DNA from 3 places in the Bacillus sp. GM2 genome. Region 2 is predicted to be linked to each of the others. Evidence: predicted binding sites of a transcription regulator. Region 2 holds the regulator's gene; each other region holds the start of a gene.
What was found. The regulator Rex, encoded in region 2, represses fermentation and respiration genes when NADH is low (regulators of the CRP and FNR family bind a similar motif). The targets are predictions, from matches to a motif close to TTGTGAAATATTTCACAA.

Region 1: a site for Rex is predicted at 6,905-6,922, ahead of pflB (formate C-acetyltransferase). Genes of this name have one in related genera too.
Region 3: a site for Rex is predicted at 4,328-4,345, ahead of ACVC9U_RS09030 (nitric-oxide reductase large subunit). Genes of this name have one in related genera too.

What each region holds. Positions count from the first base shown of each region.
Region 1 covers NZ_JBRKSZ010000007.1:1,535,567-1,546,247, reverse strand. Annotated here, with positions in the region: gene ACVC9U_RS08820 (endonuclease/exonuclease/phosphatase family protein) at 1-118, shown strand, start outside; gene ACVC9U_RS08815 (RhaT/GlcU family sugar-proton symporter) at 141-998, opposite strand; partial or broken gene ACVC9U_RS08810 (glycoside hydrolase family 10-like protein) at 1,144-2,277, opposite strand; gene ACVC9U_RS08805 (DHH family phosphoesterase) at 2,406-3,608, opposite strand; gene pflA (pyruvate formate-lyase-activating protein) at 3,763-4,521, opposite strand; gene pflB (formate C-acetyltransferase) at 4,579-6,804, opposite strand; gene dacB (D-alanyl-D-alanine carboxypeptidase/D-alanyl-D-alanine endopeptidase) at 7,126-8,598, opposite strand; gene ACVC9U_RS08785 (hypothetical protein) at 8,661-9,377, opposite strand; gene ACVC9U_RS08780 (fluoroquinolone export ABC transporter permease subunit) at 9,374-10,084, opposite strand; gene ACVC9U_RS08775 (ABC transporter ATP-binding protein) at 10,081-10,681, opposite strand, start outside.
Region 2 covers NZ_JBRKSZ010000008.1:306,310-316,990, forward strand. Annotated here, with positions in the region: gene groL (chaperonin GroEL) at 1-222, opposite strand, end outside; gene groES (co-chaperone GroES) at 267-551, opposite strand; gene ACVC9U_RS16315 (CPBP family intramembrane glutamic endopeptidase) at 777-1,511, shown strand; gene ACVC9U_RS16320 (YdiK family protein) at 1,511-1,702, shown strand; gene tatC (twin-arginine translocase subunit TatC) at 1,747-2,514, opposite strand; gene ACVC9U_RS16330 (twin-arginine translocase TatA/TatE family subunit) at 2,532-2,705, opposite strand; gene ACVC9U_RS16335 (redox-sensing transcriptional repressor Rex) at 2,744-3,388, opposite strand; gene moaC (cyclic pyranopterin monophosphate synthase MoaC) at 3,392-3,898, opposite strand; gene ACVC9U_RS16345 (ABC-F family ATP-binding cassette domain-containing protein) at 4,045-5,970, shown strand; gene tsaD (tRNA (adenosine(37)-N6)-threonylcarbamoyltransferase complex transferase subunit TsaD) at 6,210-7,235, opposite strand; gene rimI (ribosomal protein S18-alanine N-acetyltransferase) at 7,225-7,683, opposite strand; gene tsaB (tRNA (adenosine(37)-N6)-threonylcarbamoyltransferase complex dimerization subunit type 1 TsaB) at 7,696-8,385, opposite strand; gene tsaE (tRNA (adenosine(37)-N6)-threonylcarbamoyltransferase complex ATPase subunit type 1 TsaE) at 8,366-8,842, opposite strand; gene thiL (thiamine-phosphate kinase) at 8,860-9,834, opposite strand; tRNA gene ACVC9U_RS16375 (tRNA-Asp) at 10,031-10,107, opposite strand; tRNA gene ACVC9U_RS16380 (tRNA-Met) at 10,144-10,220, opposite strand; rRNA gene rrf (5S ribosomal RNA) at 10,233-10,348, opposite strand; rRNA gene ACVC9U_RS16390 (23S ribosomal RNA) at 10,481-10,681, opposite strand, start outside.
Region 3 covers NZ_JBRKSZ010000007.1:1,590,008-1,600,688, forward strand. Annotated here, with positions in the region: gene ACVC9U_RS09015 (cellulase family glycosylhydrolase) at 1-192, opposite strand, end outside; gene ACVC9U_RS09020 (DUF1360 domain-containing protein) at 618-989, opposite strand; gene ric (iron-sulfur cluster repair di-iron protein) at 1,155-1,868, shown strand; gene ACVC9U_RS09030 (nitric-oxide reductase large subunit) at 1,913-4,267, opposite strand; gene ACVC9U_RS09035 (Crp/Fnr family transcriptional regulator) at 4,423-5,091, opposite strand; gene ACVC9U_RS09040 (DUF2164 domain-containing protein) at 5,135-5,374, opposite strand; gene ACVC9U_RS09045 (nitrate/nitrite transporter) at 5,595-6,779, shown strand; gene ACVC9U_RS09050 (Crp/Fnr family transcriptional regulator) at 6,926-7,639, shown strand; gene ACVC9U_RS09055 (YwiC-like family protein) at 7,685-8,407, opposite strand; gene ACVC9U_RS09060 (cyclic nucleotide-binding domain-containing protein) at 8,557-9,024, shown strand; gene ACVC9U_RS09065 (TIGR04053 family radical SAM/SPASM domain-containing protein) at 9,137-10,240, shown strand; gene ACVC9U_RS09070 (DUF1858 domain-containing protein) at 10,329-10,571, shown strand; gene ACVC9U_RS09075 (DUF438 domain-containing protein) at 10,568-10,681, shown strand, end outside.

The DNA.
Region 1 (10,681 bases), on a different contig from region 2:
ACGGCGCTTGGACTACATCTTTCTCAGTCCGTCTTTTCATGTGTCAGCGGCTGAAATTGTCGCCGTTGATCCGAACGCTTCCGACCATCTGCCGCTTAAGGGCAGCATCACATATTAAAGGACGGCTTTAGAAGCCGTCCTTAAGCTTTTGCGATGCCCAGCAAAACGCCGGCTGCGACGATCAGTATGATGCCGATGGCGATACCGATCAGCTGCCGCTTTGTTTTCTTTTCGCCGAGCAGAATAATGCCGCCGAGCGTTGAGATGACGATCCCCATCTGTGATAGCGAAAAACTGGTCGCTACGCCGACCCGCGGCTGGGAGATAAATAAAAACATGTTTCCCGCTGCCCAGATTAAACCAGGAATGATATTTTTGATGACGTAAAAATTAAACGGCTTATGCCTGAATGTCAAGATCAAACCGCCGGCAACCATGCCGACAGCCTGAGGAAAAAGAGCCGCCCAGCCGCTGACATCAAAAAGCCGGACGACGACGACATACACGAGATAGCCGAATGTTGAAATCAGCAAAATCACGATTCCTTTTTTCATGTCGCCGGTTTTTTCCTCTGTTTTTTGGCTGCGGTCTTCCAGCGATGTCAGCACGATTCCCACGATGATAAAAATCAGCGCCAGAACGCCGAGAACGATCGAGATTGTCGTCGCCCACTCATGGAAAACAAGCACCCCAAACAGAGAAGTGGATACGAGCTGAAGCCCTGTTGAGATCGGCATCGTTTTAGACACGCCGATCAGATCGATGCTTTTCAGCTGATTGGTCTGGCCGAGCGCCCAAAATAGTCCGGAAACGACGCCGACGGCAAATATCCGGGGGGATAATTCAGGCTGGACGACGAAGTAGATTCCGATTGAAAAAATTAAAGCGCCGAATGTTGTGCCGAGCACCTGGCTGTACGGTCCGCCCCCAAGCTTTACATTAAAGAGCACGATGCTTCCCCAGAAAATCGCTGGTAAAATCGCTAAGAAAATGTCCATTTGATTTAAACCTTTCTTTCCTTGTTTTTATCTATTAAGGTGCACTATCGATGCGATTTTTAACACAAAAAATCCATTTTGAACAACGTTCAAAATGGATTGGTACTGTTACCGCAAAATATCAGTTTTCACTGTTTACGCTGCCAAGCCAAGGCATATCGGGAACAGCTGCCGGTTTTTTGTACAAGTCCTGGATCAGTCTGTCTTTAATGCCGAGCGGATTCCGGTTTAAATCTTTCAGGCTGAAATGGATGCTTCCCATCACATTTGAGGCGCGGTTTAATGCGATCTGCCGCGGATATTCTTCAGGGTCTGACCAGGCGGGATCTGAGTTTTGATTGATTTTATAGGCTGCTTGTCCGATGTATAAATGAACGGGGCGATGGCTGACTTCATTTTTCCACCAGTCCACTAAGATGTCGTAGGAAGCTGGGGCAAAGCCGATGCTCCAGTAGATTTGCGGGGCGATGTAATCGATGTATCCCTGTCTGATCCATTCCCTCGTGTCAGCGTAAAGGTCGTCATAGTTTGTCATTCCGGCGGCTGTATTCGATCCCGTCGGATCATCTGCTATATTTCGCCATACACCAAAGGGGCTGATTCCAAATTTGACTGAGGCCCTCTCTTTTTTGACGGCATCATTGATTTGTTTGACAAGCTGGTTGACGTTGTCCCTTCGCCAATCTTCAATATTTGAAAAACGGTCTTTTCCATATTGTTCATATGTGCTCAAGTCGGGAAATTCGACTCCCGCAATTTTATACGGATAAAAATAGTCATCCATATGAACGGCGTCGACCGGGTAATTCTTGACGACTTCCGCTATGCCTTGGACAATGAATTCCTGGGCCTCAGGGATGCCGGGATTGTAATACAGCTGTCTGCCGTAGGCAACGACCCAGTCGGGGTGCGTTCTGGCCGGGTGATCCTGTGACAGCCTGTTCAAATCGGTATGATTCATCGTGATCCGATAAGGGTTGAACCATGCATGAAATTCAAGCTTTCTCCGGTGGGTTTCTTCGAGCAAAAATGCCAGCGGATCGTATCCAGGGTCTTTTCCTTGAATCCCTGTTAAGTATTCCGACCACGGCCCGTATGCGGAAGGATAAAAAGCATCCGCCGCCGGCTTAATTTGAACGACGACCGCGTTCATCCCCATTGCTGTCACATCATCCAAAAGCTTCACATACTCCGTTTTTTGCTCTTCGATTGTCAGTCCTTTTTTTGAAGGCCAGTCAATATTTGTGACGGTGGCGATCCACACTGCCCGGAATTCTTTAGTTTCGCAGCCTGCGCTCTTTTCTTTCATGAACATCTCCCCTTTTGGAAAAATCAGAACTTTCTGTTATTATATGCCGGATGTTCTTTTTTGTATATGAAAAAACAGGCCAAGACATGTCGCTGTCTTTAGCCTGTCGTTTGAAGCGCCAGTTTCACCTGCTGCATCAAATATTGGACAAATGCTTCATCCCTTGCGAGCCATGCAGCGTAATTTCTTTTAATGAACCGCTCTGCCTCTTCGAATGAAGTGAATGTCTCATGCTGAGCCACGCCGTTTAATTGAATGTTCCAGCCATTTGCGCTAGGAAAGAGAAAAAACTGGTCCTCGTCCCTGTTGACATAAAGGCTGCCGTAGTCGGACTTTTTTACATTATAGACGTTTTTAAAGGCATCTGCTCTCAAGGGCTCCAGCGGAAACGGTTCAGTTACATACAGCTTGAACGCTTCATCTGTCAGCGGGCACCCCGCTGCCTTGGCATGGCCGCCTCCGCCGAACGTGCCGGCGATTTCTGATACATCTGTTTCATCATGGATGGTGCGAAGGCTCACTTTTTTGCCGCCCATATTTAAGATGGCGATATAGTCTAGGTGCGGATACGTTTTCCCGAGTTCGTTCCCCACCTCTGAATGATAGGATTCGGCATGCACGATGCCGTCGCAGTGCGCATTAATGAAGGTTTGAACGATTTCCCGCCGTTTCCTGCGGATATACCGTTCAATTTTTTCTTCTTCCATATCCAAGATTTTTTCTTCGAATTCATCAAATGAAAACGCGTCGCTTTCTTTAAGGCGCCGGATCATTTTTTCCTCAAATTCGTCGATGGATACCATAAAAAACAGGTCATTCAGGCATTTCGCTTCGAGCGCGCCCGTCTGTTCCCATTCCCATGTATCATAGAGGCGTACGAGTTCGACGAACTGATCCATCGCTTTTGTCTCTCGAATGTGGCCGTTGTCTATTAAGTATTCATAGAAAAGAGAAGTCGCTGAAGCGAGCCTGCCATCCTCATATTGAACTTTTATCATGCCCCAAGGGCGTTCATTCAAATGAAGCGCAGTTTTATGGTGGTCGATCAGTTTGACCTTTCCCCCCGCTTCCGCATATTGGTCCAGCCTTTCCTCATTTTCTTGATGAACGGACAAGTCCGTGATAAACAGGCCTTCATGCTGTTTTTCTTTGCCTTTTGTCCGCTCCAAAAAACGCCCGACTTGCATGTCGAGTCCGGTGACCGAATTGTAGCGGACCTCGACCCGTTCGCCAAAAGCCACTTTTGCGAGAATTCCGCAGCCGACTCCGTCCAAGTCGTTGTGAGAATACAAATGATACATGCTTCCCGCCCACCTTGCTGTTTTATTGTCGGCCTGCCGCAGCAGGCGCATCTTTCTCATCTTACTATTGTAAAGAAACGGATTTTTTATACAGTTGTGAGGTAAGACAAAAAGGACAGCTTCTTGTTAGAAAAAGTCTGTCCGGCAAAAGCGTTTATGTCTCTTGCAGCAAGGATCCGCCTTGCAAGTGTGCGGTGAGCAGTCTGTACGCATTTTCGGCCCTGTCGGCACTTGGCGGTTCAACCCCTTTTAACGGATAATCCAGGCCAAGCGCTTCCCATTTGTAGACGCCGAGCTTGTGATAAGGAAGAACCTCCACCTTCTGAACGTTCGCAAGCGTGCCGATAAACGTGCCGAGGGCCGTTAAATCGGCATCGATATCGGAGATCCCCGGAACCAGTACGTGGCGGATCCAGACGGGAACTTGATGTTCAGCGAGAAACCGGGCAAATTCTAAAATGTGGTCATTCGGCATTCCTGTCAGGTTGATATGTTTTTTTCTGTTGTGATGCTTGAGGTCAAGCAAAACAAGGTCTGTATACTGGATCAGTTCTTTGATCTGCTCTTGAAATGCCGGCGCAGCCGAATAGCATCCGCCGGACGAATCGAGTGCCGTGTGAATGCCGAGGCTTTTGCATGCTTTGAACAGCTCGATTAAAAACGGCAGTTGTAAAAGCGGCTCGCCTCCGCTCACGGTGATGCCTCCGCCCGATGATTGAATAAACGGGAGATAATGCTGGACATCCTGAACGATTTCGGAAACCGTCATTTGTTTTCCGGTTCCGATTTCCCAAGTATCAGCATTATGGCAAAATTGACAGCGCATCAGGCAGCCTTGTGTGAAGACGACATACCTGATGCCTGGACCGTCAACGGTGCCGAATGTTTCGATCGAATGAATATTTCCATCCATGGAGATCACCTCTTTTTATGAGGCGGAGCGCCTTGGTCGCGCTCCGCTTATTGCTCGCTACATCGATTCATGGAAGGTTCTGCTGATGACGTCTAACTGCTGTTCTTTCGTCAGCTTAATAAAGTTGACCGCATAGCCTGAGACGCGAATCGTTAACTGCGGATATTCCTCTGGATGTTCCATGGCGTCGAGCAGTGTCTCTCTGTTAAATACGTTTACATTTAAGTGATGTCCTGTTTTTGCGGCATATCCGTCAAGGATGCTTGACAAATTGGCGGCGCGGCTCTCTTCGTCTTTGCCAAGCGCTTTCGGGACGATTGAAAAGGTGTTGGAAATGCCGTCGAGCGCATAGCTGTAAGGCAGCTTTGCCACTGAAGACAGCGATGCAAGCGTCCCTTTAGTATCGCGGCCGTGCATCGGATTCGCACCTGGAGCAAACGGTTCTCCCGCGCGGCGTCCATCCGGCGTATTTCCGGTTTTCTTGCCGTAAACGACGTTTGACGTGATCGTTAAAATTGACATGGTCTGAACGGACTGGCGATATGTCTGATGCTTGCGCAGTTTTTTCATAAAGCGCTTGACAATGTCAACGGCGATCGCGTCGACGCGCTCATCGTTATTTCCGTACTTAGGAAAGTCGCCTTCTGTTTCAAAATCGACCGCAATGCCGTTTTCATCGCGGACCACGCTGACTTTGGCATATTTGATAGCGCTTAATGAATCGGCGACAACACTCAAGCCGGCGATCCCAGTGGCCATCGTCCGCAAAATTTCCGTGTCGTGCAGGGCCATTTCAATTCTTTCATAGCAATATTTATCATGCATGTAGTGAATGACATTGAGCGTGTTGATGTACAAGCCTGCAAGCCATTCCATCGTCTGATCGAATTTATGCATCACTTCGTCATAGTCCAGCACGTCGGAAGCAACCGGCGGCATTTCCGGACCGACTTGCATTTTATGCTTTTCGTCTTTTCCGCCGTTAATCGCATATAAAAGAGCTTTCGCCAAGTTGGCGCGTGCTCCGAAGAACTGCATTTGTTTGCCGATTGCCATTGCCGATACACAGCAGGCGATTCCGTAGTCATCACCGTATTCTGGACGCATGATATCGTCATTTTCGTATTGGATCGAGCTTGTTTTAATCGACATTTTGGCACAGTAGTTTTTAAACTTTTGCGGCAGTCTGACAGACCAAAGAACGGTTAAATTCGGTTCAGGCGCCGGGCCTAAATTGTCAAGCGTATGCAGGAAACGGAACGAGTTTTTCGTCACCAGGGCGCGTCCGTCGTGCGCCATTCCGCCGATTGATTCTGTCACCCACGTCGGATCGCCGCTGAACAGTTCATTGTAGTCAGGTGTGCGCGCGAATTTGACCAAACGCAGCTTCATGACGAAATGGTCGACAAGCTCTTGGGCTTCACGCTCTGTTAATACGCCCGTTTTCAAATCTCTTTCGATGTAAATATCAAGGAACGTGGACACGCGGCCAAGGCTCATTGCTGCTCCGTTTTGCTCTTTAATGGCAGCCAAATAGGCAAAATACAGCCATTGAAATGCTTCTCTTGCATTCGCCGCAGGCTTGGAAATGTCAAACCCATAGCTTTTTGCAAGCGCTTTAAGTTCGTTCAATGCTCGGATTTGTTCTGACAGTTCTTCACGAAGGCGGATGTTTTCTTCAGACATCACCCGAGAGGTGCCGGCCGCATCTTTTTTCTTTTCATCGATCAAGAAATCCACGCCGTAAAGCGCCACTCTCCGGTAATCACCGATGATGCGCCCGCGCCCGTAAGCATCAGGCAGTCCGGTAATGATTCCGACTTTTCGGGCGAGCTTCATTTCGTCCGTATATGCGTCAAACACGCCTTGGTTATGAGTTTTGCGGTAATCGGTAAAGATCCTTTCCACTTCTTCATTCAGTTCAAAACCATAGGATTCGCATGCCTGCTTTGCCATTCGGATGCCGCCGAAAGGCTGAAGCGACCGTTTAAACGGCTCATCGGTTTGAACGCCGACGACTTTTTCCAGGTCTTTGTTCAAATATCCGGGACCGTGCGAGGTGATCGTTGAGACGATCTCTGTATCCATATCAAGGACGCCTCCGTTTTCACGCTCTTTTTTTGTCAAATCCATTACATGATCCCATAATGCCGATGTAGCTTCCGTCGGAGGTTCGAGAAACGATTCGTCACCTTGATATGGCTCAAAGTTCGAGAGAATAAAATCGCGGACATTGACTTCTTTTTGCCAAACGTTTGTGGTGAAACCTTTCCATTGTTCCATTTAAATCCCCCTCTTTTTCAAGTTGAAATGATATAACAGTTGTTGCATTTATATCTTATGTTGAATATAACAGGTTTGAATGTGATAAATATCACATATTTTGTGAAATAGTTAACAAATTTGAGAAAGTTCTTTGAACATCGCGTTTTTTCTCATTTCAGCCGTTGTTTGAAGCTATTTTCTTTTGATGATTCTGTATTATAATAAAATCAAAATAGAGGGGATCTGTTATATAAAAAAGAACCGGGTTATAAAATCAAAATCGGCCGGCAGCAAAACATGAAATAAAGAAAACCCCATTGCCTTCAGCAATGGGAGATGTCATGAAGAAGCTAATATTTGAACGATTTTGTCTTCAATATCCTTTCCTTTTTCATCATCCGCGAGCTGATTGAGAAGAATGGAGAAAATCAATGTCTTGCCGCTTGCAGTATCGATATAGCCCGACAATGTACTGACGGTTGAAAGAGAACCTGTTTTCGCTCTGACTTTGCCTTTTAGAGCCGGGTCTTTCAACCGGTTTCTTAATGTGCCGCCGACCATTCTGTCGCTATCCCCCGCAACCGGGAGTGAACGGGCAAACGACGGAAACCACTTCTCCTCTTGAACGGAATACAATAGCTTTGTGATCTGGTCGGCAGAAATCAAATTGATATGCGAGATGCCTGAGCCGTCTCTGAGAACGATCTTTTCTGTGTCCATTCCAAATCCCTGCAGTTCTTTATTCAACACTTCCATACCTTGATCCCAGCTTCCTTCACGGTTCGCGGCTTTTCCCATTTCCTTGATCAGTGTTTCGCCATGGCCGTTGTTGCTGAGCTTCATAAAGGGGATCATCAGCTCTGAAAGCGGCATGGATTGATGTGCGGTGATGCGGCGCGCTTTTTTTGGCGCTTTGCCGGTTTTAGTCTCTCCCAGGATTCGAATGCCTTGTTGCTGTAAAGCCTGTTTAAATAAATCGAGTGCATATTCTGACGGCTCCCAAACCGCAACCCATTGTCTGACCCTTGAAGCGCCTTGTGGAATCGTCCCTTTGATTTGGATGGTATTTCCGCCGTGTTCCCTTTTAATCGTGATATCTTTTTTTCCGTCTGCAGCAACGGTCTTGGCACCGTTTTCGATTTTGACATGGTTCGTTTGCGGGGTAAGCGATACAACGGGTTTTTTTCCGGTTTTGACGTCAGGATTCACGTCGATGATGACCGTTCCGGCATCATAGTCTTCGTTTGGCGAAGCTGTTAAAGCCGAGATCTGCGCTCCGTAGTATGCGTCTTCATCGCTCCAGGAAAGGTCTGGAGAGTAGCGGACATCATCATACCAGGAATCATCGCCGACCAAGTCTCCCCGGATGACTGTGATCCCTTGTTTTCGGAGTGCTTCGGCCATTTGCTGAAAATCCGCTTTCAAAAGCGTCGGATCGCCTTTTCCTTTGATATAAAGGCTGCCTTTGAGTGTGCCCGCGGCTCGCGCGCCGTCTGTCATCACCTCTGTGGGAAAGGTATAGTCCCCGCCCAGGACGGAAAAGGCAGCTGCTGCCGTTAAAAGCTTCAGATTGGACGCCGGCCTCATCCGTGTATCGCTCATATGGCCGTATATCATTTTCCCGCTTTCCGCGGATCTGACGCTGATGCCTGCGAGCGCACCTTTTAAATCAGGTTCGGTCTTTAACAGCTGATCGATTTGCTCTTTGAGGCCGCCGCCTTTTTCCCCGGCGGCCAAGCCGTCTATGCTGCCGGCCAACGTCAATACAAAGATCATGATCATACACAGACAAAGCTTCATATTTTTCTTCATAAAATATCCCGCCTCCCGCTGATGTTTTAATACTTTATTGCAAAACGCGGCGGGATATACTCCTATTGGTCGGTTTTCACCAAAAACCTCCGGTATAAAAGCAGCAGTATCATGACATGCAGCACAACTCCGATGAACCCGAAAACGAAAACAAGCCCTTCCTGAGTAGTTCCCGCCAAGTACGTTTTCGCTGTCCAGTAGGTCGGCGTGAAAACGCCGAAAAGCTGCCACGGAAAAGGAATAAAATAAATCGCGGCCGGCATAAGAGTGAGCAGGCTGAACCCTTTCATTAAAGCAAGCCCTTCCACTTTGTTCGAAGCATAGGCGGCTAAAAGCAGCGTGTAAATCGGGGCTTGAAGCGTCACCATAATCAGGACGAACAAAAGGTACACAGAGCCGGGTGCCATTAAACCGCCGGATGCAAACAGCAAAATGCTGTAGCAAAAAGTGAGCGCCATCGGCAGGATGAGGCGGATCAAGACATATCCGTGCTTCGACAAGGGCGTCACGGCAAAATACTGAATCATATTTTCGTCGCGCTCATCAAGCAGGATAAACCCCGACATGGTACCGAGAATCAGGGGGATGAAAAGCATGGCAAAGCTCATGATCAAATGCCGGTATGGGATGATATTAAATCCCGTCAGTTCCGCTGACAAAGGAATGCCTGCTGCCGTCACGATGATGAGCAGAAAAGGCGCCAGACCGTAAAAAGCGAGCATTGAATCACGCTTGATCTGTTTCATATCTCCGCGTATCAGCTGAATGATTTTCATCATCGTGTATCACCTCCGCCAAGCTTTAATGTGATGAACGTCTGAAGTGAATGCCTCGCCCACAAATACGCGGCTCCGTTCCAGAACAAGAGAGTGGAAATCGCGTAGACGAGCTCCCATTGCTGAAGGCCGGTAAACACGGAACCTAACAGCATTAATGAGGCCTTTGACGGCAGAGCGTAAAACAGCGGGCTGCTCCAAATGCCCGCTGTTTCAAACAAAGGCAGAACGAACACAAAGGTGCTCAACGAAGACAAAAAGAAAAATCCGTTTAAGGTTTCGCACCGCACTGCCAAACCTAAGCCGATCATCGTGAAGAAAAATGAAGTGAAAAGCACGCCGCAAGCGAACAAACCGGAATTTGTTCCATAGCCGAACACGCTGCTGTGGATGAAAATGCTCGATCCGAGAGACAAAACGGACAAGGACGCCGTTTTGGAAAGAATATACTCACTCGCACTTAGCGGTGTGACAAACAGGCTGTCATGGATGTTTTGCCCTTTCTCCAGTAAAACAAGACCCCCGATGAAGAAAAACCCCAGGAAGCTCGGATCTGAAAACGTCAAGGCAATGCTGGCCGCCTCCCTGTAATCAGCCGGAAGAAACAGCAATACGGCGATATACACCGTGCTGATCAGCAAATAGGCATAATAAAAACCGTGCTTGAACTGAAGTTTGATATCATGGGAAATCGCTGACAAGATCCTCAACTTAAACGTCTCCCCGTCACATCGATAAAGATGTCTTCAAGCGACGCTTCTTGGGAATGGATGGTTTCCACAGGGTGCTCCTTGATCAAGTTCAAAAATTCCGGGCTGCTGCCGATCTGATCAAGGTCGAATTGAGCGGTTTCCAGCTGCCTGCGGCTGCGGTATTCCACTTTTACGTGCCTTTTTCCTTTTTGCACTTTCAAGGCGCGCGGAGAATCAATCAAAGCCACCCTGCCGTCAACGATGAAAGCGACGCGGTCGCAGATTTCTTCAGCTGTCTGCATGTGGTGCGTTGTGATCAGAATCGTCTTCCATTCCGCCTTTTTGTTCAGGATAAGCTGTTTTAATGTTTTGGCATGCACGGGATCGAGCCCTGAGGTCGGTTCGTCTAGAAATAAAAGATCAGGCTGATTGATCAGGGCTCTCAAAAAATTCAGCCTCATTTTCATGCCTTTTGAGTAAGCGGATACCTTTGTCCGGCCGTACTCTTCAAGACCCGTTAAAGCGAGCAGCGTTTCCGGCTCCTCAGTTTCAGATGCATACAAGGAACGGAACAAATTTAAGTTTTCCAGCGCAGTTAATCGTTGATAAAAATTC
Region 2 (10,681 bases):
AGCAACAAGCTTTGCGCCCATGTTTTCGAACGCGTCTTCAAGCTCGATTTCTTTCGCTATGGTAACACCGTCGTTTGTGATTAATGGAGAACCGAATTTTTTCTCAAGAACGACGTTGCGTCCTTTAGGTCCCAAAGTTACCTTTACAGCATCAGCCAATGCATCTACACCGCGCAGCATTGAACGGCGGGCTTCTTCGCTAAACTTAATATCTTTTGCCATGTTATTCGAACCTCCTATATAATTGTCTCGTTTTTATTTATGACTTAGCCGATAACAGCTAAAATGTCGCTTTCACGCAAGATTAAGTAGTCAGTACCTTCATATTTCACTTCGGTACCTGCATATTTTGAGAAGATGATGCGGTCGCCTGTTTTAACTTCTAATGCAACGCGCTCTCCGCTCTCTAACACACGGCCTGAACCGGCTGCAACCACTTTACCCTCTTGTGGTTTTTCTTTTGCGGAGTCAGGAAGTACGATTCCGCTGGCAGTTTTTTCTTCAGACTCAACGAGCTCAATGACAACGCGATCACCTAATGGCTTTAACAATGAAACAACCTCCTCAATATTTTCATATGTAATTTTAGCACTCGCACTCGGTGAGTGCTAACACAATTCTTATAATAAAGAATCTCCCAGGCAATTTCAAGTGATAAGGTCAAATTTTTTTGCGCTTACATTTCTCCGCATGTCCTTATCATCCTATAATTTAAAAAGAGTGTGTTACAATAAACATAGTCTGAATTAGATTTTTAGAAAAGGAGTACATAAAGCTTGAGAAAACAATACTGGTTTATTATATTGGCATACGTTCTCATGCAATTGTCGGCCGCCGTCGGCTTGCCTCTTCTTTACTTTTTGGGAGTGGGCAAAGGACAGCCAAAGGCTGAAGCCCAGCTTACATTGACAGGCGTCTGGTCTGTCATCGCGTTTACCCTCTGTCTCGTTATCGTGCTGCTGATTTTGCGGACGGTGCCGAAGACGACGCTTCGCAACCGGCCGAAAGCATCGGTTGGAGCATCAATCGGATGGGCGGTAGCCGGTGTTTTTCTCGCTTTGTTTTCGCAGTCAATTGCCGCTTCGATCGAAATGTACTTGTTCGGGGTCACCCCGGAATCGGAAAATACGCAGCGGATCATGGAAATCATCACCGCATTGCCGCTGATGGTGTTTGTCTCTTCTGTATTTGGTCCGATTCTTGAAGAAATCATTTTCAGAAAGATCATTTTCGGTGCAATCTATGAGAAAACGAATTTTTTCATTGCCGCTTTGTTCAGTTCGGTGCTCTTCTCGGTCGTCCATTTGGATTTCAGCCATCTGCTCATTTATACAGCAATGGGATTCACATTCGCCTTTTTATATGTCAGAACCAACCGGATTATCGTGCCTATTTTCGCCCATGTCGCCATGAATACGCTCGTCGTCTTACTGCAGACGTTCCGGGAGCCTATTGAAGAATATTTGAAACACGCCGAGAAAATGCAAATGATTATTGGAGGATTTCTATGATGAGAAGCCCTAAATTCTGGGGAGCGATTTATTTATTAACGGGTGTGCTGTTTACATATCTGGCGGCAACCTCGCCCGGAAGCATGTGGTCTTTTTACACGATCCTGCTGATGCTTTTCGCAGCCTATAATATCAGCATTTCCTTTAAAATGTTCGCCCTGGCCGGCAAGATGAAGCGAAAAGATCAATAGCCTTTTTTGTGAAGGAAAAGAGCCATTCTGAAAAAGAATGGCTCTTATTTTGTATGGTCGTTCAAAAACGCTTGATTTTCCTCTTGAATCATTGTTTTTTGCGCCTGCCTGTAGGATATTCTTGAAATCACGATACTGATTTCATAAAGAATGAGCAATGGCACTGAGACCATTAAATGCGACAAAAGCTCAGGCGGTGTAATGAGGGCCGCGATGACGAACAACACAAAATATGCGTATTTTCTGATTTTCGCCAAAAACATCGGCGTCACGAGGCCGAGCCTTGTGATAAACATGATGACCACAGGCATCTGAAACAATAAGCCAAAAGGAAGCGTCAACTGAAGCAGAAACTGAAAATATTCGTGTATTCCGATGACCTGGTTGACATTCAGATCATCTGAGACTCTCGTCATAAAGTCCACGACAAACGGAAATAAAATAAAGTAAGAAAAGGCAATGCCGCCTAAAAAAAGAATAATCGATATCGGAATATAGCTGAGCGTCACTTTTCGTTCCTTTTCATACAGCCCCGGGCTGATGAAAGCCCACAGCTGGTATAAAACAAGCGGCGAAGTCAAGACGGCGCCGATGATGAAAGCGAACTGCACGTACACAAATAAAGGATCGGTCAGCTTGAACGCGTTGAGCGTCAGCAGCTTCGCTTCATCCGTCTGCTGCAGATAGATAATCAGCGGCTTTGCCAATAAAAAGCCTGCCACAACAAATAAAACAAAAAAGAAAAAAGTGATCACAAGCCGTCTGCGTAGTTCTGTGATATGTTCTATCAGCGACATTTCTCTTTCCTTCATAAATATGTCATCCTATCCTACTGATCTTCTTTCTTTTTATCGGAATCGTCGTCAGCCAAACCTTTTGTCGCATTCTTAAACTCCCTCAGCGTGTTTCCCGCTGCTCTTCCCAGCTCGGGAAGTTTTTTCGGGCCGAATATCAGAAGCGCCACCACGACAATTAAAATAAAGCTTCCAGGACCGATTGGCATAAAGCCTGCCCCCTTTCCTTTATTTTTCGTTTTCCGTTTTACTTTTCCTGCATTGAATAATGTTTCATGAAATACACCAGCGACTGAAGTTCAACCGCCAAATCTATATGATGAATGCGAATGTGTTCCGGCACATTCAAGCGGGCCGGCGTGAAATTAAGAATGCCTTTAATGCCAAGCTCCACCAGCCTGTCTGTAATCGACTGTGCGGCTTGAGCCGGTACCGTCAAAATGGCGACGGGGATATCATCCGTCATATGCTCTTCAAGTCTATTCAGATCATAGACGGGAACACCGCCGACCTCGGTTCCGATTTTTTCCTCATTGATGTCAAACGCCATGGCGATTTTTGTATTATTATTTTTGATAAAATTGTAATGGAGAAAGGCTGTCCCCAAATTCCCCACGCCAATGAGCGTTACGTTCGTCATTTCATCCTGATCAAGCGTCTTTCTGAAAAAGGACAGCAAATAATTGACATTGTAGCCGTATCCTTTTTTTCCGAGCGCGCCGAAGTACGAGAAGTCCCTGCGGATGGTCGCAGAATCGACTTTGACGGCATCGCTCAGCTCAGCGGAAGATACACGCTGTTTTCCGGATGCATGAAGGTTTTTTAAAAAACGATAATATAATGGCAACCGTTTCGCTGTCGCTTGCGGAATTTTTGAATGATCCATGTTCATAAACTAATCCTCCATGTCTACATCAGCTTTTTCCCTTTTATAGTCACCGTTTTTCCCGCCTGTCTTTTCGAGAAGAAAGGTCGGTCCTATCACCATTCCCTTATCCGCCGCTTTGCACATGTCATATACGGTCAGCGCACATACGGAGGCCGAAGTTAACGCTTCCATTTCCACACCTGTGCTCCCTTTGGTCTTCACTTTAGATTGAATATGCAGGATGCTCTTCTGTTCTTTCTCCTCCCAGCGAAAGGCGATGTCGACTCCTTTCAGAGCGATCGGATGGCACATCGGGATGATGGCGGATGTCTGTTTTGCGGCCATGATTCCGGCCACTTGCGCCACCGACAATACATCGCCTTTTCCGATTTCCCGGTTTTTGATTTTTTCATGTACTGTTCGATTCATAGACACGCTTGAAACAGCCGCAGCTGTGCGTACTGAAGCTTCCTTTTCGCTTATATCAACCATCTTGGCTCTGCCTTGTTCATTAAAATGTGTAAACTCATTCATGTTCTGAACTCTCCTTATAACGATCATACACTATTTTTTTCATTCTGTCTTTTTCTTTGGCTAAAATCTTCCAGACTTCACTTAATTGTTTGCTGACTGCGCAGTGATAGGCTACACTTAAAATAGCAGACAAGAGGTGAAAGATCATGATGATTTTACAAGTGAACCAACTTTCAAAATCGTTTGGAGCCGATACGATTTTAACGAATATAAAACTCGAAGTCAGATCTCGGGACCGGATTGCGATCGTCGGACGCAACGGCGCCGGAAAATCGACTCTTCTAAAGATTATCGCAGGAAAACTTTCATATGAAAAGGGGGACATCATCAAGCCGAAAGATTTGACGATGGGCTACCTTGACCAGCACTCCGGCCTCGATTCCAAGCTGACGCTCAAAGAGGAATTGCTGTCGGTATTTGATTTTCTGAAAAAAATGGAAAAAGAAATGCGCGCGATCGAGGAAAAGATGGCGCAGGCCGGACCGGACATGCTTGAATCATTGATGAAGACGTATGACAGGCTTCAGCAGGAGTTCAAGGACAAAGGCGGCTACCAATATGAGGCAGAGGTCAGATCCGTCATGCACGGGCTCGGCTTTGCGGGATTTGACGACTCCGTCCGCGTCCAGGACTTAAGCGGAGGTCAAAAAACAAGGCTTGCCCTCGGAAAAATGCTTTTGACAAAACCCGACCTCCTCATTTTGGACGAACCGACAAACCACTTGGATATCGATACCCTGACATGGCTTGAACAATATTTGCAAAATTACAGCGGAGCGATTTTAATCGTTTCCCATGACAGGTACTTTCTTGACAAAGTGGTTACCCAAGTTTACGAGATCAGCCGGTCCCAAAGCAAAAAATATACCGGGAACTACAGCTCTTATCTCCAATTAAAAGCCGAACAGCTGGAAAAGGAAACAAAGCTTTATGAAAAGCAGCAGGACGAAATCGCCAAGCTGCAGGAGTTCGTCGACCGGAATCTGGCTAGAGCTTCGACGACGAAACGGGCGCAGAGCAGACGAAAGCAGCTTGAACGGATGGAGATCATGGACAAACCGCTCGGAGATGAAAAGTCGGCGTCTTTCCGCTTTGAAATTACAAGGCAAAGCGGAAACGATGTACTGCGGGTGGAAGACTTGACAGTAAGCTATCAGGAGCAGCCCCCGCTTCTCCGTTCATTGAACTTTCACATCACCCGCGGGGAAAGCGTTGCACTGGTCGGACCGAACGGAATCGGCAAGTCAACCCTTTTAAAAGCATTGATTCAAAAGCTGCAGCCGGTATCGGGAACAATCGCGACAGGCTCCCATGTCTCAATCGGCTACTATGACCAGGAACAGGCTGAATTGACGTCGTCAAAACGCGTGCTTGACGAGCTTTGGGACGATTATCCGGAAATGAATGAAAAGGATATCCGGACCTGCCTCGGCAACTTCCTGTTTTCGGGAGAAGACGTATTAAAACCTGTACACGCGTTAAGCGGCGGCGAAAAAGCAAGGCTTGCCCTCGCCAAGCTGATGCTCCAAAAAGCGAACTTCCTTATTCTTGATGAGCCGACAAACCATCTCGACCTGGACAGCAAGGAAGTCTTGGAGAACGCTTTGATCGATTACCCGGGAACGATATTATTTGTGTCCCATGACCGCTATTTTATCAACCGGATCGCGACAAAAGTACTGGAGCTTTCCCGCGACAAAGCAGAAGAATATTTAGGCGACTACGATTATTACACAGAAAAAAAAGCGCAGCAGCTTGAACTGAAAGAACTAGAAAAACAGACGGAAGAGCATCAGAAAAACGCTTCCGAAAAACCTGGCGCAAAAAAGAGCTATGAGGAAGAAAAAGAGCTGAAAAGAAAAGAACGCCAGCGGCAGCGAAGGATTGAAGAAATCGAAACAAGAATTACGGACATTGAAGAACAGATCGAAAAAAATGAGGAGCTCCTGTGTGACCCCGTCGTCTTCCAAGACCATGAGAAGGTCCAGGAAATCCACTCTGAAAATGAACGGCTGAATGAGGAGCTTGAACAACTGTTAACAGAATGGGAAACACTCTCTACAAATGAATAAAGGATGAACCGCTCCAAGCCGGAGCGGTTTTTTTGTCCACAATTAAAATCCTTTATTTAAAAGAAAGAAAGCGATTTACCCACAATATCCACAAAAAACATAATATTTATACACATTATTAACAGGTAAAAAAGGTCTGTAAATTAAGGTTTTTAACATTATACACAAGACTGTGGATATATGTTAATAACCTGTTAATAACTATTCCCGGGCAAAAAAACCTCACAGAGCGTGAGGTTTTAATAAGACGTCAGATCTAAGCCAGGCTGACCGTTCATATCATATTTTCCTCTGATTCCTTTTTCAAAAGCAACCGTACCTGCGGCGGCAATCATCGCGGCATTGTCCGTACACAGCGAAAGCGGCGGGATCAAAAGCTCAATCTCCGGATGGCTGCTGAACGTTTTTTCGAGCGCCGCTCTCAGCCCTTTGTTTGCAGCAACTCCTCCGGCAAGCAGCACCTGTTTGACGCCATAAACTTTCGCAGCGCGTTCCGTTTTTGTGACGAGGACATCAATGACGCTTTCCTGAAAGCTGGCTGACAAATCTTCCGGAGCTATCGTTTCACCTTTTTGTGAAGCGTTGTGAAGCGTGTTGATGACTGCAGATTTCAATCCGCTGAAGCTGAAATGATAAGAGCCTTCTTCAAGCCATGCGCGCGGTAGCGGCACATTTGCCTCGCCTTTTTGCGCAAGTTTGTCAATGTGAGGTCCTCCCGGATAAGGAAGCCCCATCGTTCTCGCCACTTTGTCATAGGCTTCGCCTGCCGCATCGTCGAGCGTCTCTCCGATGACTTCAAATGAGCCGTGCTCTTTCATATACACGAGTTCGGTGTGGCCGCCTGAGACGACAAGGGCAATCGCCGGAAATTGAATGTCCTGAACAAGTCTGTTGGCATAGATGTGACCGGCAATGTGATGGACGCCTACGAGCGGTATGCCCCGGGCAAAACTGAGCGCTTTCGCGGCATTCACGCCGATCAATAAAGCGCCGACAAGCCCCGGTCCTTCCGTTACTGCGATGGCATCAATGTCATCAAATGTCATGTCCGCTTGTGCAAAGGCTTCCTCAAGCACGATCGTCATCTGTTCCACGTGATGCCTTGATGCGATCTCGGGAACAACGCCGCCAAACCGTTTATGACTCTCGATTTGCGACGCTACGACATTTGAAATGATATCCGTTCCGTTTTTGACAATCGCGGCGGCCGTCTCATCACAGCTTGTTTCGATTCCTAATACATACAGATCTTTTTTATGATTCATTTAGTCTCACCCACATTAATAATGCATCTTCCCCATTATCGGTATAATAATTTTTACGAATTCCTCCCGGCTCAAAGCCGAGCTTTTTGTATAAGCTTTGTGCAATATGATTCGATACCCTTACCTCTAAAGAAAGCTGAGCCGCCTTTTTCATCCGGCAAAGCTTCATCGCGGCTTTCAAAAGAGCTTCTCCTAAACGGCGGCCCCGATATGCAGGTGAAACGGCAATGTTGGTGATCTGGGCATCATCCATGACGATCCAAATCCCGCAGTAGCCGACAACTTGCTCCTCAACTTCGAGAACGAGGTAATGAGCATACATATTGTGAAAAAGCTCATGATGAAAAGATTCTTTTTTCCACGGAGAAGAAAAAGAGCTTTTTTCAATTTCAAAAACCTGGTCCAAATCTTTTGGATTCATATCGCGTATGACCATTTGCGTGTTCATGGCTTCACCCGTTTACTTTTGTTTTTCAAGCCAGACGGCCTCGGCTTCGGCCAGACGAATATAGTTTGGAACAACGCTGTGCACAGGCTCGGCCTCTTTAAGTTCTCCGATTAAAGCCAATTCTGAAGGTCGTGGAAGCTGCAGGGCAGGGCCAGAAATGACCGCTTGTTCACCGAGAATCTGTTCGATCATCTCCTGATGAATCTCTGTGTCACTTCCTATGAAAAGGACTTGCTGATCCATGGCTTTCAGCTTTTTAAGCCAATCCTCAAGCATAATGTTTTGGTCCTCTTCCAAGCCATGCAGTTTGCCGTCCCTATACTGGTATAGTCCCGTATAAACCTGACCGCGTCTGGCATCAAACAACGGACAAATCAAGCCTTGGAAAAAACGGCCGTTTGCCGCCAGCACTTCAAGGCTTGAAACGGTTTTAATCGGAATATTTAATGACCATGCAAGCGTTTTGGCAATCGTAACACCGATCCGCACGCCTGTATATGAACCCGGACCTTTGGCAACTGCAATTTGGGTCAGGTCATTCGGCTCTAAACCGCACTCTTTAAGGAGTTCGTCGATCGCCGGCATAGCTCTGACTGAATGGTTTTTCTTTAAGTGGGATATATGCTCGGCTATCACTTTTCCGTCTTTAACTAATGCCACGCCGAGCGTTAAATTGGATGTATCAATCGCAAGTATCGTCATGTTTGCTGATCTCCTCGCAAAGATTTTCGTAGCGGCTGCCTTTAGGGGTAAAGGTCAGCTTTCGTTCATCATCGCCAAGCCGCTTAATGACCACCTCTAGGCGCTCTTTCGGAAGCTGCTCCTCAATCAAATGCGCCCATTCCACAAGGCAGACGCCGTCTCCCTCAAAATATTCATCTAATCCGAGATCTTCCGTTTCATCTTCCATTCTGTAAACATCCATATGAAACAGCGGAAGAGAGCCGTCCCGGTATTCTTTGATAATGGTAAAAGTCGGGCTGCTGACAACCCGCTTGATTCCGAGCCCTTCGGCAAATCCTTTTGTAAAAGTCGTTTTGCCTGCTCCAAGGTCGCCCTCCAATGTGATGACATCACCGGGCAGAACATACTTTGCTGCCAGTCTGGCAATGTTTTTTGTCTCTTCAGGCTCTGTCGTTTTCCACTCTAACGTTTTCACTTTACTTGTCACCTGTCTTATTTAAAATGGTTATATCCTTTTTTTTCGAGAAGAACGCGGTCCTGTCCATTATGATAAAACACGTCCGCCTGCCCTTGTTGTGTGACGCGGCCGATTTGATAAACCGGCACATGACGTTCAGAGCATTCCTGACTAAAACGTTCCCATTGATCGTTAGAAATCGTACCGACGAGTTCAAAATCCTCGCCGCCGAAAAGGACCCACTCTTCCCATTTTGTGTTCAGTGTATGTAAATCCGAATGGACCGGAATCATCTCTTTATATATGTCAATGGAAACACGGCTCGCTTCGGCAATTTCATTTAATTCGCTGGCAAGCCCGTCGCTGATATCATTAAGTGCCACATGATGATAGCCTGAACAGAGCAAACCTGCCTCAACCCTCGGCAAAGGCCTCTTGTGCCGCTCTATAAAATATTGAGACTGCTTCTCGTCTTTCATCTCTGCTTGGCCCAATATAAAAGCCAGACCGGCAGCAGATGAGCCAAGTTCTCCCGTCACAAAAACGACATCCCCGGGTTCGGCATGGCTTCTTAAACAAGTTCTGCCCTTTTCAATCTCGCCGATTACTGTTACGGTCAAAACGAGCGGCCCGTTGGCAGATACGGTGTCACCGCCGATTAAGTCCATTTGATATAGTGTCGCCAGTTTATTCATTTCTTCATACATGGCTTCAATATCCACCGCGTGCCAGCCGGAAGGAACAGCAATGGACACAAGATAATACTTGGGGCTGCCTCCCATCGCGGCAATATCACTAATATTCACAGCCAATGCTTTATATCCGATATCGGCAGGCGATGAATGGGATGATAAAAAATGAATACCGTCGACCATCGTATCGACCGCAACAATCTCCTGATAACCGTTCTTTGTATGATAAACAGCGGCATCGTCCCCAATACCGATCTCTATTTCTCGGTGAAAAAGCGAACGGGGCGTAATCCTTTGAATCAATTCAAATTCGTCCATAAGATCATTTGCTCCTTTGCTGTTGCAACCAATCAAAACACTATCATTAGTTTATCGAATTCTCACCAATTATCCAAGAAATAAAGAAACTCGGCAAACATTGTGAAAAACGCCGATGAAGCCAAGTTTTCAGCATAGACCTGAAAGAAGACATAAAAAAAAACGAAAACCTCAAAGATTTCGTTTGTGTACAACATGGCGGTCCGGACGGGACTCGAACCCGCGACCTCCTGCGTGACAGGCAGGCATTCTAACCAACTGAACTACCGGACCACTTTTTATTTATTTTCTTTGTATGGAAATTAGATTTGGTTGCGGGGGCAGGATTTGAACCTGCGACCTTCGGGTTATGAGCCCGACGAGCTACCGAACTGCTCCACCCCGCGATAATATAAACAGCTTGGCGGCGTCCTACTCTCACAGGGGGAATCCCCCAACTACCATCGGCGCTGAAGAGCTTAACTTCCGTGTTCGGCATGGGAACGGGTGTGACCTCTTCGCTATCGCCACCAAACTATTTGCCTTCAGGACGAAGGTACTGGGCGTTCCTCACAGGATGTGAGGGCCTTTAGCCGAGTTTCCTTGCCTTTGGCTTTCTGAGAGCATTCTCTCAAAACTAGATAACGGTCAGACATTCACAAATATTTAGGTTAAGTCCTCGATCGATTAGTATCTGTCAGCTCCATGTGTCGCCACACTTCCACCTCAGACCTATCAACCTGATCATCTTTCAGGGATCTTACTTCCTTGCGGAATGGGAAATCTCATCTTGAGGGGGGCTTCATGCTTAGATGCTTTCAGCACTTATCCCGTCCGCACATAGCTACCCAGCGATGCCCTTGGCAGA
Region 3 (10,681 bases), on a different contig from region 2:
GTGTGAACTGATTCCTTTCAGCTGAACCGCTTTTCCTTTTTGATTGACGAGCTGCGTACCTTTCAAGGTGAGCTGTCCGTTTACAGCAACGGGTGTTTGAGAAGCGGCAGACGCTTTAGATGCGATGATACCGCTGATGCCGAGTGCTGCTACCATGAAGCAGGCGATGAAGACAGAAATGGAACGTTTCATGTATGACATTCTTTTTCCTCCAATGATGTTATTTTCCAAAAACACTTTCTGGCAGACATTTTCACCCCTTTCTTGGCTTGTAGCACGTTACTGATTGTAAAAAAACTATTCATTGATTGTCTATCAACCATATTTCACGTTTTTTTCGTTTTGAAAATCTATCTATTTCCTCTTTTCGTATGAAATGGGAGGTCTGAATGCTAATGATGAAAAGCTAAAAAAGTATGACCGGGGACTTTGTGCTTCCTTTTTCTCTCAATTCGAAATTTTAAAACCTGATTCTTCTTCAAAATAATGTCTTCCCTCTGCCTAAAATGCGGCAACCGGGAAAAAATCGCTGTAAAAAGTTCACAAAGCGGACATGTTCTCTCTGCTGTTTGTGTCACTTTATTGTCAAAAAAATAAAACCATCCGCTTGGAATGGTTTATTTCTTTAAATCAGAGAAAAAGCTGACAAGTTTTGTTGCGACACCGACAAGCGTTTCAAGAATCGCCTGTCCACCTGCGACCGATAAAATTAAAATTAACGGGAATATCGTTTTTGGGACAATCAGATACCCGACAGCAATGATCAAAGCGCACCATATCCCTGCGCACCAATAGCAATTCAGCAAATAGCCGAAGTTTGATTTCGGCACTTTTTTCGTTTCTACATGCCCTTGTTCATCAACCGTCTGCTTTTTCTTCATGAACGGTTTCCGGATAAACTCCGTGATCTTGTCAAAAACAATCAAATGAGTTAGCCGGTAACTGGCGAGAATCAGCATCGTAAATGTAAGCCAGGATAAATGCTCCATTGCAGGCCTCCAACATGAAAAGTTATCTATAGCTATTTCCCGATTTCTTCTGACTTATTGCTTTTTCTGTCATTTTTCCCGAATGTGATGTAGATCACGATTTTCCATCGGTGAACCCGTTACATTTAACCCATAGCATAAAAAACACTTCAGGAGGTTTTACAAATGGAAGCAGTATTTGATCAAAACACAAAAACAGGTGATATTGTTACGCGTTTTCCAAGAGCCAGCCGGTTGCTAAAAGAATATCGCATCGACTTTTGCTGCGGGGGCAACCGCCCGATCGGTGAAGCGATAAAAGAACAGGATTTAAATGAAGAAGAGATCTTAGCAAAAATCAATACATTATATCAAGAGACAAAGGCATTGAACGCAAAAGAGACGAACTGGAGTGAAGCCCCGTATTCACAGCTGATCGACCATGTGATTCATACGCACCATGCTTACCTGTATGAGGTGCTTCCTGAACTATCAGGCTTTGTCACAAAAGTCTACCGGGTTCACGGCATCCATCATCCGGAACTCGCCCAGGTCCATCAATTGTTCCATCAGCTGAAAACTGAACTGGAACACCATCTCTTTCAGGAAGAGGAACTCATTTTCCCGAAAGTGACGGCCTATGAAGAGACGCGATCAATGGACAGCCTGGCAGAAGCGGTTCAGGCGATCGACGTCCTTGAACAAGAGCATGAAGCCGCAGGCAGCATCTTGAAGGAACTGAGAAAAGTGACCAATGACTATACCCTTCCTGAAGGGGCATGCACAACATATACACTGACTTACTTAAAGCTTGATGAATTGGAAACAGATCTTTTTCAGCACATTCACCTGGAAAACAATATTTTGTTCCCGCGGCTTGAAGCGGAAGCCAATCAATAAAACAAAAAGACAGAGGATTTCACTTCCTCTGTCTTTTTGTTTATCTATTCATCTGAAGCAATGTCTTTAACTGGAAGCGCTTCTCCTTCCTGATGCGTCGGTTTGCGGAGATGGAATAATGCTCTGATGCTGAATATGACCAAAATCACGATTCCGGCTAAAAAGATCGTATCCGGCACAGCCCTCCAAGTCAGCAGCGTTTGCACCGTATCCTGCTGTAAAAACTCAGGCGCCCTTGAGCTCCAGTACCCGTCTTCAAACGCTTTTTTCAATTGAAGAAAACCGACCGGCAACAAATTGATAAACACCATTCCGAACAAGCCGATGTTCAGCGACCAGCAGGCTATTTTCAGCCATTTATCATTCCACGCTTCTTTTTTGGCGATATTGCGTAGCGTATACAGCCAGACAGCAATGGCAAACATGCCGTACACGCCCATCATCGCCCCGTGCCCGTGGGCAGGTGTCAGGAACTGGCCGTGCTCAAAATAGCTGACAGCAGGCAGATTGATCAAAAAGCCCAATACCCCTGCACCGACCAGATTCCAGATCGCCGTTGAAATCAAGAACCAGAACGTTGCTTTATACGGGAAATGATGGCCGCCGTCTTTCATCATCTTGTATTGTTCATAAGCTTCCAATACAAGCAGGGTAAGAGGAATCACTTCCAGGCATGAGAAGACGGAACCAAGGCCGATCCAAACTTCGGAAGAACCGTTGTAATAGTAATGATGTCCGATCCCGATGACACCGCTCCCCAGCAGGATCGTCAGTTGAAAATAAAGCGTTCTGACGGTCGATTTTTTCGTAACCAGGTTCATTTGCACGAGCAAAAAGCCGATGACCACGACGGCAAAGACTTCAAAAATCCCTTCCACCCAAAGATGGATAATCCACCACCGCCAAAAATCCGACATTGTAATATTTGTGCCGGGATTAAAGAAAAAGGCTGCACCGTAAAACAGCGGAATGGCGATCGAAGAATAAAACAGCAGATGAATCAAACCGCCTTTATCAGATTCCCGCTTGAGGCCGCTCTTAATGCCTCTGAAAACGATAAACAGCCATATCAGCATGCCGAGTGCGAGAATGACCTGCCAGAAGCGGCCGAGTTCAATATATTCCATTCCTTGGTGGCCGAATAAGAACCAGTTATTTCCTAAAAGGCCTTTCGCTCCGAGCCATTCGCCGGCCATGCTTCCGCCGACAAGGACGATCAGCGCCCAAAACAGAATATCGACAAGCAGCCCCTGCCTTTTCGGCTCGCGGCCTCCGACAAGCGGCGCTGCATAAATGCCCATACCGAGCCATGAAGTCGCAATCCAGAAGATCGCCAGCTGGAGGTGAAATCCCTTAGATATGCTGAATGGCAACATATCCCTGATCCAATCGATCCCAAAAAAGCTGTCCGGCTCAATATAATAGTGGGCAAGCAAAGCTCCGAACATAGCCTGAACAAAAAACAGCAGCGACACAACGGCGAAATATTTTCCGGTTTTAACCTGTGATGCCGTAAGCGGCTGTTTATCCAGATCAAATACCGGAAACGCCCCTTCCTGATAAGCCTCTTTCATTCCAAGCTTGTAACGGTAAAACACGAATAGAATAATGCCGACAAATAAAATAAGGATGGTGACGCTTGCGCCGCTCCACCAAACGGCGGCAAATGACATCGTGTTTCCGGCATCTTCATCATACGGCCAGTTGTTCGTGTACGTAATGTCGTCGCCAGGCCTTAATGTACTGGAAAGCCATGCCGTCCAGAAGATAAAATCGGAGATCTGCGTGATTTGGTCTTCGCTGTCAACCCACGCTCTGTCGCGTTTAGGCATGTGGCTTTCTTTAATTAAACCGGGCTCAAGCCCCCAGCCGTCTCCTTTTGTAAAGACATTGCGGTAATGATCACGCACTTGCTGCAATCCATAAACCTGCGCATCTGTCAGCTTCAATGTATCTGACGCGCGATTATAACGGTTTTTTCTCATTTCGCGGATGACTTGATTCCGGATGGTGGACTGCTTTTCATCTGAAAGTTGTTTAAAGCGCTTGCCGTATCGTGCCTCCGCCTTAAAATCCTGCATCCCTTCCGTATAGATTTTCAGGGCTTCGGCCGTGTAATCAGGCCCCATGTAAGATCCGTGCCCCAAAATCGTGCCATAATCCATCAGCGCGTATTTTTGAAATACGGCCTGACCGCCTGAAATGGACGATTTGGTCATGAGCACCTCTCCGTTTGGCCCGGACACTTCAACTGGTCTTGGTGCAAGTCCTTTGAAGATCCAATAGCCTCCCAAAAGCAGCACCGAAAAACTAACGATTAAAGTAAAGACGAGAACAGATTTCAAAAAACCGTTTTTTGATGCTTTTTTAACGGGCACCGTCTTTCTTTGAACTTCCATTGCGGTTCACTCCTTTTTTGATTTTGCATGTCCTAAGATACTGGATATGCAGCACACCGGTTGTGAACCAGATCACTTAAATAATGGCGGATTTGTGAACAAAATAAAAACAGGCTTTCCATCTGTTGTTCAATGGAAAGCCTTCATCTTATCCTTCAATTGCAGCCGTTCAGCCAGTCTGTATCATGTATGAAAATTCCGCTCCTGTCAGCTGTCAGCAGATTTTTCTTTTTCATTTCATTTAATGTACGGTTAATCGTTTCCCTTGACGTTCCGACCATGTTCGCAAAATCCTGATTGGTAATGGGCAGGCTGATGTAGACCCCTTTTTCTTGAGGAATGCCATGTTCTGCAGCGAGCTTCATTAATACATGCGTCAAGCGGTGCTGGACATCTTTTGAAATAAAACCCTGGATCCGCTCTTGCAAATCGAGAATCTTTTTCCCCATGATTTGCATCACTTTTATTGTCATTTCCGGATATTTCATCAAAAGTTCATTAAAATCAGCGATGCGGATTACGATCAACTCGGTTTCCTGAACGGCTTCGGCTGTTGCCGGGTATGGGGAGCGGTCAAAAAAGCCGACATGGGGGAACATATCCCCGCTTTGCAGAATCGAAATCACTTGCTCATTGCCGTCTTCATCGATTTTAAAAGCTTTAACAAGACCGGATTTAATGAAGAATACCGCTTCCCTCTCTTCCCCTTCCATAAAAACAAACATTCTCGGCTGATAGGTGCGCTTGACCGCGATTTGCTCGATTTGTTTGAACTCTTCATCATTCAGCCCGCTGAAAATCATAAATTGCTTCAGAAACTCCATTGGTCTTTCAATCCCTTCGGTTTTGCTAAAGGAGAGCGCGTTGTCACAGGCGGCGCTCCAGCGCAAAGAGCTCTTCTTCAATCGCCGCTGCCTTCTCTTCCACGACTCTGCGGCTGTCCTTCAGCGCCTGATTATAAAAGTAAGGGCCCAGCTTTTCCTTTACGAATTCAAACATTTGAATCGCCGCGATGTCTCCAACCTCTTCTCCCCTTTCTTCAACATAAAAGCGTTTGATTTCCTCGATAATCGCTTGTTTTTCTTCTTGCGTAAGCTTTATAAACATAAAAGCGGCACTCCTTTTTTTATTTTCATGATAAACGAAAAAGTCCGCAAATGAACCATTTATTTTTTACATCCGTTTACTATCCCTCACTTACCGATATTAAACACGAATCAAACGAATGACCGTGTGACGTAATTCACAATGTTTTTAAAAGACTTTTTGTAAGATAAACATGCTGATTGATTTATTCATTTTTCCCTTTGAAAGGAGCAAAAACGCAATGGTAAATCGTCAAAAAATACAATTACCGCTGCAGTCATTTAGTTTAGTCGCAGGATTTATGGTTTGGGTGTTGATTTCCTCTTTAATGCCCCACATTAAGCAGGACATCGCCCTGACAGACAGCGAGATATCCCTTGTCACGGCCATTCCGGTCATACTCGGCTCGCTTCTGAGGATTCCGCTGGGATACTACACAAACAGATTTGGTGCGAGAATCACGTTCATGATCAGCTTTGTGCTGCTTCTGTTCCCGATTTTTTGGATCAGCACAGCCGATTCGCTGTTCGACTTGATCCTTGGCGGATTCTTCCTCGGCATCGGCGGAGCGGTCTTTTCCATCGGGGTCACATCATTGCCGAAATACTACCCTAAAGAAAAACACGGGTTTGTCAATGGGATCTACGGCGCCGGGAACGTCGGTACAGCGATTACCACGTTTGCCGCTCCTGTCGTAGCAAAGACAGCCGGGTGGGAAAATACGGTGCGGATGTACATCGTGTTAGTCGCCGTATTCGCTTTATTGAACTTTATCCTTGGAGATCGAAAAGAAACAAAAGTGACGGTTTCTGTAACAGAGCAAATGAAGGCAGTCTACCGAAATCAGACATTATGGTTTTTAAGCTTGTTTTACTTCATTACATTCGGATCTTTCGTCGCGTTTACGATTTATCTTCCGAACTTTCTTGTTAATCACTTCGGGCTTGATCCCGTTGATTCAGGGCTTAGAACCGCCGGATTTATCGCTGTCGCCACTTTTCTGAGGCCTGTTGGCGGCTGGCTCGCGGACAAATTCAACCCGCTGAAGCTGTTGATGTATGTATTTGCCGGCTGTACCTTGTCAGGGATTTTATTGGCCTTTTCGCCCAGCCTCGGACTTTACGGATTTGGGGTATTAACCGTTGCCGTATGCGCCGGTCTTGGAAACGGGATCATCTTTAAGCTCGTGCCGCTTTATTTTTCAAATCAGGCCGGCATCGTCAATGGGATTGTATCAGCGATGGGCGGCTTGGGAGGATTCTTCCCGCCACTCATCCTGTCAAGCGTTTTTCAGGCAACCGGCCATTATGCGATCGGATTCATGGCGCTGTCAGAAGCAGCCCTTGCCAGCTTTGTGATCGTGGTCTGGATGTATTTTCAGGAAGTGAGCAAAACATCGACCAAAACGAAGACGAACCATTTATAAACCTTTCCTGCAAAAGGAGCCTTGAGCTGATGTGCTCAGGCTCTTTTTTGGGACTTTATTCATAAGTTCACAATATTGTTTATATTTAAAAGGTCACTCAGCCTTATTTAACGTTAAAATAAGAACTGCTAAAGGGGTGACGCTCAATGAATATTTCTGTTAGAAAATCAGACACAGATTTGCTCTCAGACGATCTGCATCACTTGCTGGAATCAATCAGTACACGACGAAAAATCAGGCAGGACACATTCCTTTTTCAAGAAGGGATGGATGCGGAGGAACTGTATCTTATTCAGTCGGGACTTGTCCAAATCGGCAAATTGACGTCCGATGGCAAAGAACTGACACTCAGAATGTGCAAAAAAAATGATATTGTCGGGGAGCTTACGCTTTTTACAGAAGATGCGAAATATATGCTGAGCGCAAAGATCCTCTCTGATGGCGAAGTGTTGGTCATCAATAAAGATAAGCTTGAAAAAGAACTCATACAAAACGGTGCACTGACGTTTGAGTTTATGAAATGGATGAGCACGCATTTGCGAAAGATTCAATCGAAAATCCGCGACCTTTTGCTGAATGGTAAAAAAGGCGCGCTCTACTCCACCTTGATCCGTCTCGCAAACAGCTACGGCATCACAAGAAGCGACGGGATTCTCATCAATATTGTGCTGACGAACCAGGATCTGGCGAAATTCTGTGCCGCCGCAAGGGAGAGCATCAACCGCATGCTGAGCGACCTCCGGAAGAACGGTGTCATTTCAATTGAGGACTCGGGAAAAATCGTCATTCATCAGCTCAACTATTTAAAACGCGAAATCGACTGTGAAAACTGCCCGCTCGACATCTGCAATATCGACTGAAAAAACGAAAACAAACAAGGACATGAAGCACAGTGTCCTTGTTTTTTACGTTTGCAGCAGAAAAACGATCAACACGGCCATAAAGAAACAGGCATTCACCAGCTCTGAGATTCCGATTGTCTTAATCGACAGTTTCTTTCCATGTAAAAACCACGCTCTGAAACTGCTCGGCACTACACCAAGCACGGCCCATCCTGCCCCCGCGGCCAGCGAGATGAACGGCAGGAATACGTGGTATCCCCATGAATAAAGTTTAAACCGATTGTTTTTCTTTTCGCGGATCATCGACTTGACATAAAAGGCGCTCCCTGTGAAAAACAAAGCGGACTGGATAAAAACAAACAATGCTTCACCATCAAGCTTCCCCGCTCCCATCCAGAAGCTTGCAAGCCCGCCCGCGCTGAAAACAAGGATTGCAGCAATATCATTTAAAAGCGCCCTGTCGTTGTTTCTTTTCGCATAATAAAGATTGATGAGAAAGAGCGGAAACAGCGGCAGCCCTAGAAAAACGAGCCGCGGCTCCAGCCAGACCGAAATAAGCAGGAAAACGATGGCCGGAATGCCGTAGATGAGAACCCATTTTTGATAGTAAACGATATTTTTCTTCTTCACCATCATCGTAGCCGGAAATGCCGCTAGATATAGAGACAGCCATCCGCAGAACAGCGGAATATGCTTTACATCCGCGCCCCCGGCGAACATGCCGAGAACAAACGGGATGACAAGCATCGCCCAGGCGCCGTGCTGCTTCGGTATGAACACTTTCATCAAGCATCCTCCCTTCTTTTCTATTACATTATAAAAGTTTCGTCTTTTTTACACAGTGACATTTTGCATACAGGCGTGTGAAATAAATCACTGCGCCCTCCAGCCCGGCGCTTTATACTAAATGCTAATATATAGAAGGAGGATATACCATGGACCGGTTTGACTACTTATTGTTTCTGAAAAATCTTCCTATGTTTCTCGGGGTACCCCTTCCGATCATCAAAAGGCTGCTGAAAAACGGGAAGGTGATCGATATCCAGCCATCTCAGCATTCGCGATCGTTCCTTCATTCGCAATCCGTCTATTTTGTTTTAAAAGGGGAAGTTCATTTTTCTGACAGAAGACTTCCAGAAGAATCCCGAACGATCGCCGAGTGGGAAAAAGGCGATGTTTTCCCTATTGATCAAAAAGGCGAACCTTTCGTATCTCCGTTTATTTCAGTCAACACTGCCGCAGAAACCGCCGTACTTGAAATTCCATTTCATACTTTCAAAAAAATGATGACTTATAACCGCCAATTACAGACGAACTTTCTCATGCTGCTTCAGCAGAATTTGTATTTTTCCTACCAGCTTTTTTTGCGTTACCTCAACTCCTCCGCAGAAGACGACGCGTGAGAAGGGCCTCCCCCTTCTTTCCCTTCCTTTTCTAAATGTGATCTACTTAACTTTTTTTCTTTTTCATTTCCGCTACGATACACATGAATGCAAACGAAAGGACAGATGAAAGATGATACATTGCGATTTCGACAAGTCTCCGTTTATCGTCATTTGGGAGCTGACAAGAGCGTGCGAGCTCAAGTGCCTTCATTGCCGGGCATCGGCTCAAAATAAACGCGATCTGCGGGAGCTCACCCTGAAAGAGGGAAAAGATTTAATTGATCAAATTCATGCGATGGACAATCCCCTCCTCGTGCTGACAGGGGGTGACCCTTTAATGAGAGACGACGTATTCGCCATTATTGAGTATGCCGTCCAAAAAGGGGTTCGCGTCTCTATGACCCCGAGTGCCACGCCGAATGTTACAAGAGAAGCGATTCAATCAGCAAAAGAAATCGGCTTATCCCGATGGGCGTTCAGCTTGGACGGCCCAACCCGAGAGATTCATGATCATTTTCGAGGAACGGACGGTTCCTTTGACCTGACCATGAAGGCCATACGCTACATTCATGAATGCCATCTGCCTCTGCAGATTAATACCGTTATATCCGCTTATAACATCGATTACCTGGATGAAATGGCAAAGCTGATCGAAGAATTGAACTGTGTATTATGGAGTGTATTTTTTCTCGTCCCGACAGGCCGCGCGAAGCGGAAAGATATGATTTCGCCGGTGGACCATGAAAAAGTCTTTCTTTGGCTCAGCCGTTTGGCAAAAGAAGCGCCTTTTGACATCAAAACGACAGCAGCCCAGCACTACCGACGGGTCGTTATTCAACAAAAAATGCGGGAAGCGAAAAACCCCAACATGAAAATCCGCTATGAACACGCATTGCAGAAAGGAAAAATGGATGCCATCGGCGGATTGGGCCGGGCTCCGAAAGGTGTGAACGATGGCAACGGGTTCATGTTTATCTCCCATATCGGTGATGTATATCCAAGCGGACTCCTGCCGGTTAAAGCCGGAAACATCCGCGAACAGCCGCTGGCTGAGATTTACCGCGAATCACCGATCTTTAAGGATCTTCGAAATCCGGACGGATTTAAAGGGAAATGCGGCGTCTGTGAATTCCGTCATGTGTGCGGCGGTTCGCGCTCGCGTGCTTATGCTCTGACAGGCGATTACCTAGAAAGCGATCCGAGCTGCATTTATATTCCGAAGGCTTTGCGCTAAAAAAATGTGATGTACGTCACATTTTTTTCAGCTTCCTTGTATTACGGTATAGATGAGAATGATCATCACTATCAAAGGATGTGATCCCTTGCATAAAAAAATTGATTTGGACGATTCCGTTTACAAACTTTGCACATTGCATCCTGAACTAAAAGCCGTGATGAAGGATGCCGGGTTTCAAAATATTACAAAGCCCGGCATGCTGGAAACAGCCGGGCGCATCATGACGATTCCAAAAGGCGCGCGAATGATGCAAATCGAATGGAACCATGTCTTAGACATATTGAAAGCACACGGATTTGACCCCGTTTGGAAAGGAGAAAAACAATGAGCGAAATCATTAACAATCGGGAAACGCAGCAAGGTCTGCCTGAGGAAAAAAAGCAGCTTCTGAAGGAGATCATCATCGACCTTCATAAAGGAAAGCCGCTTGCCGACGTC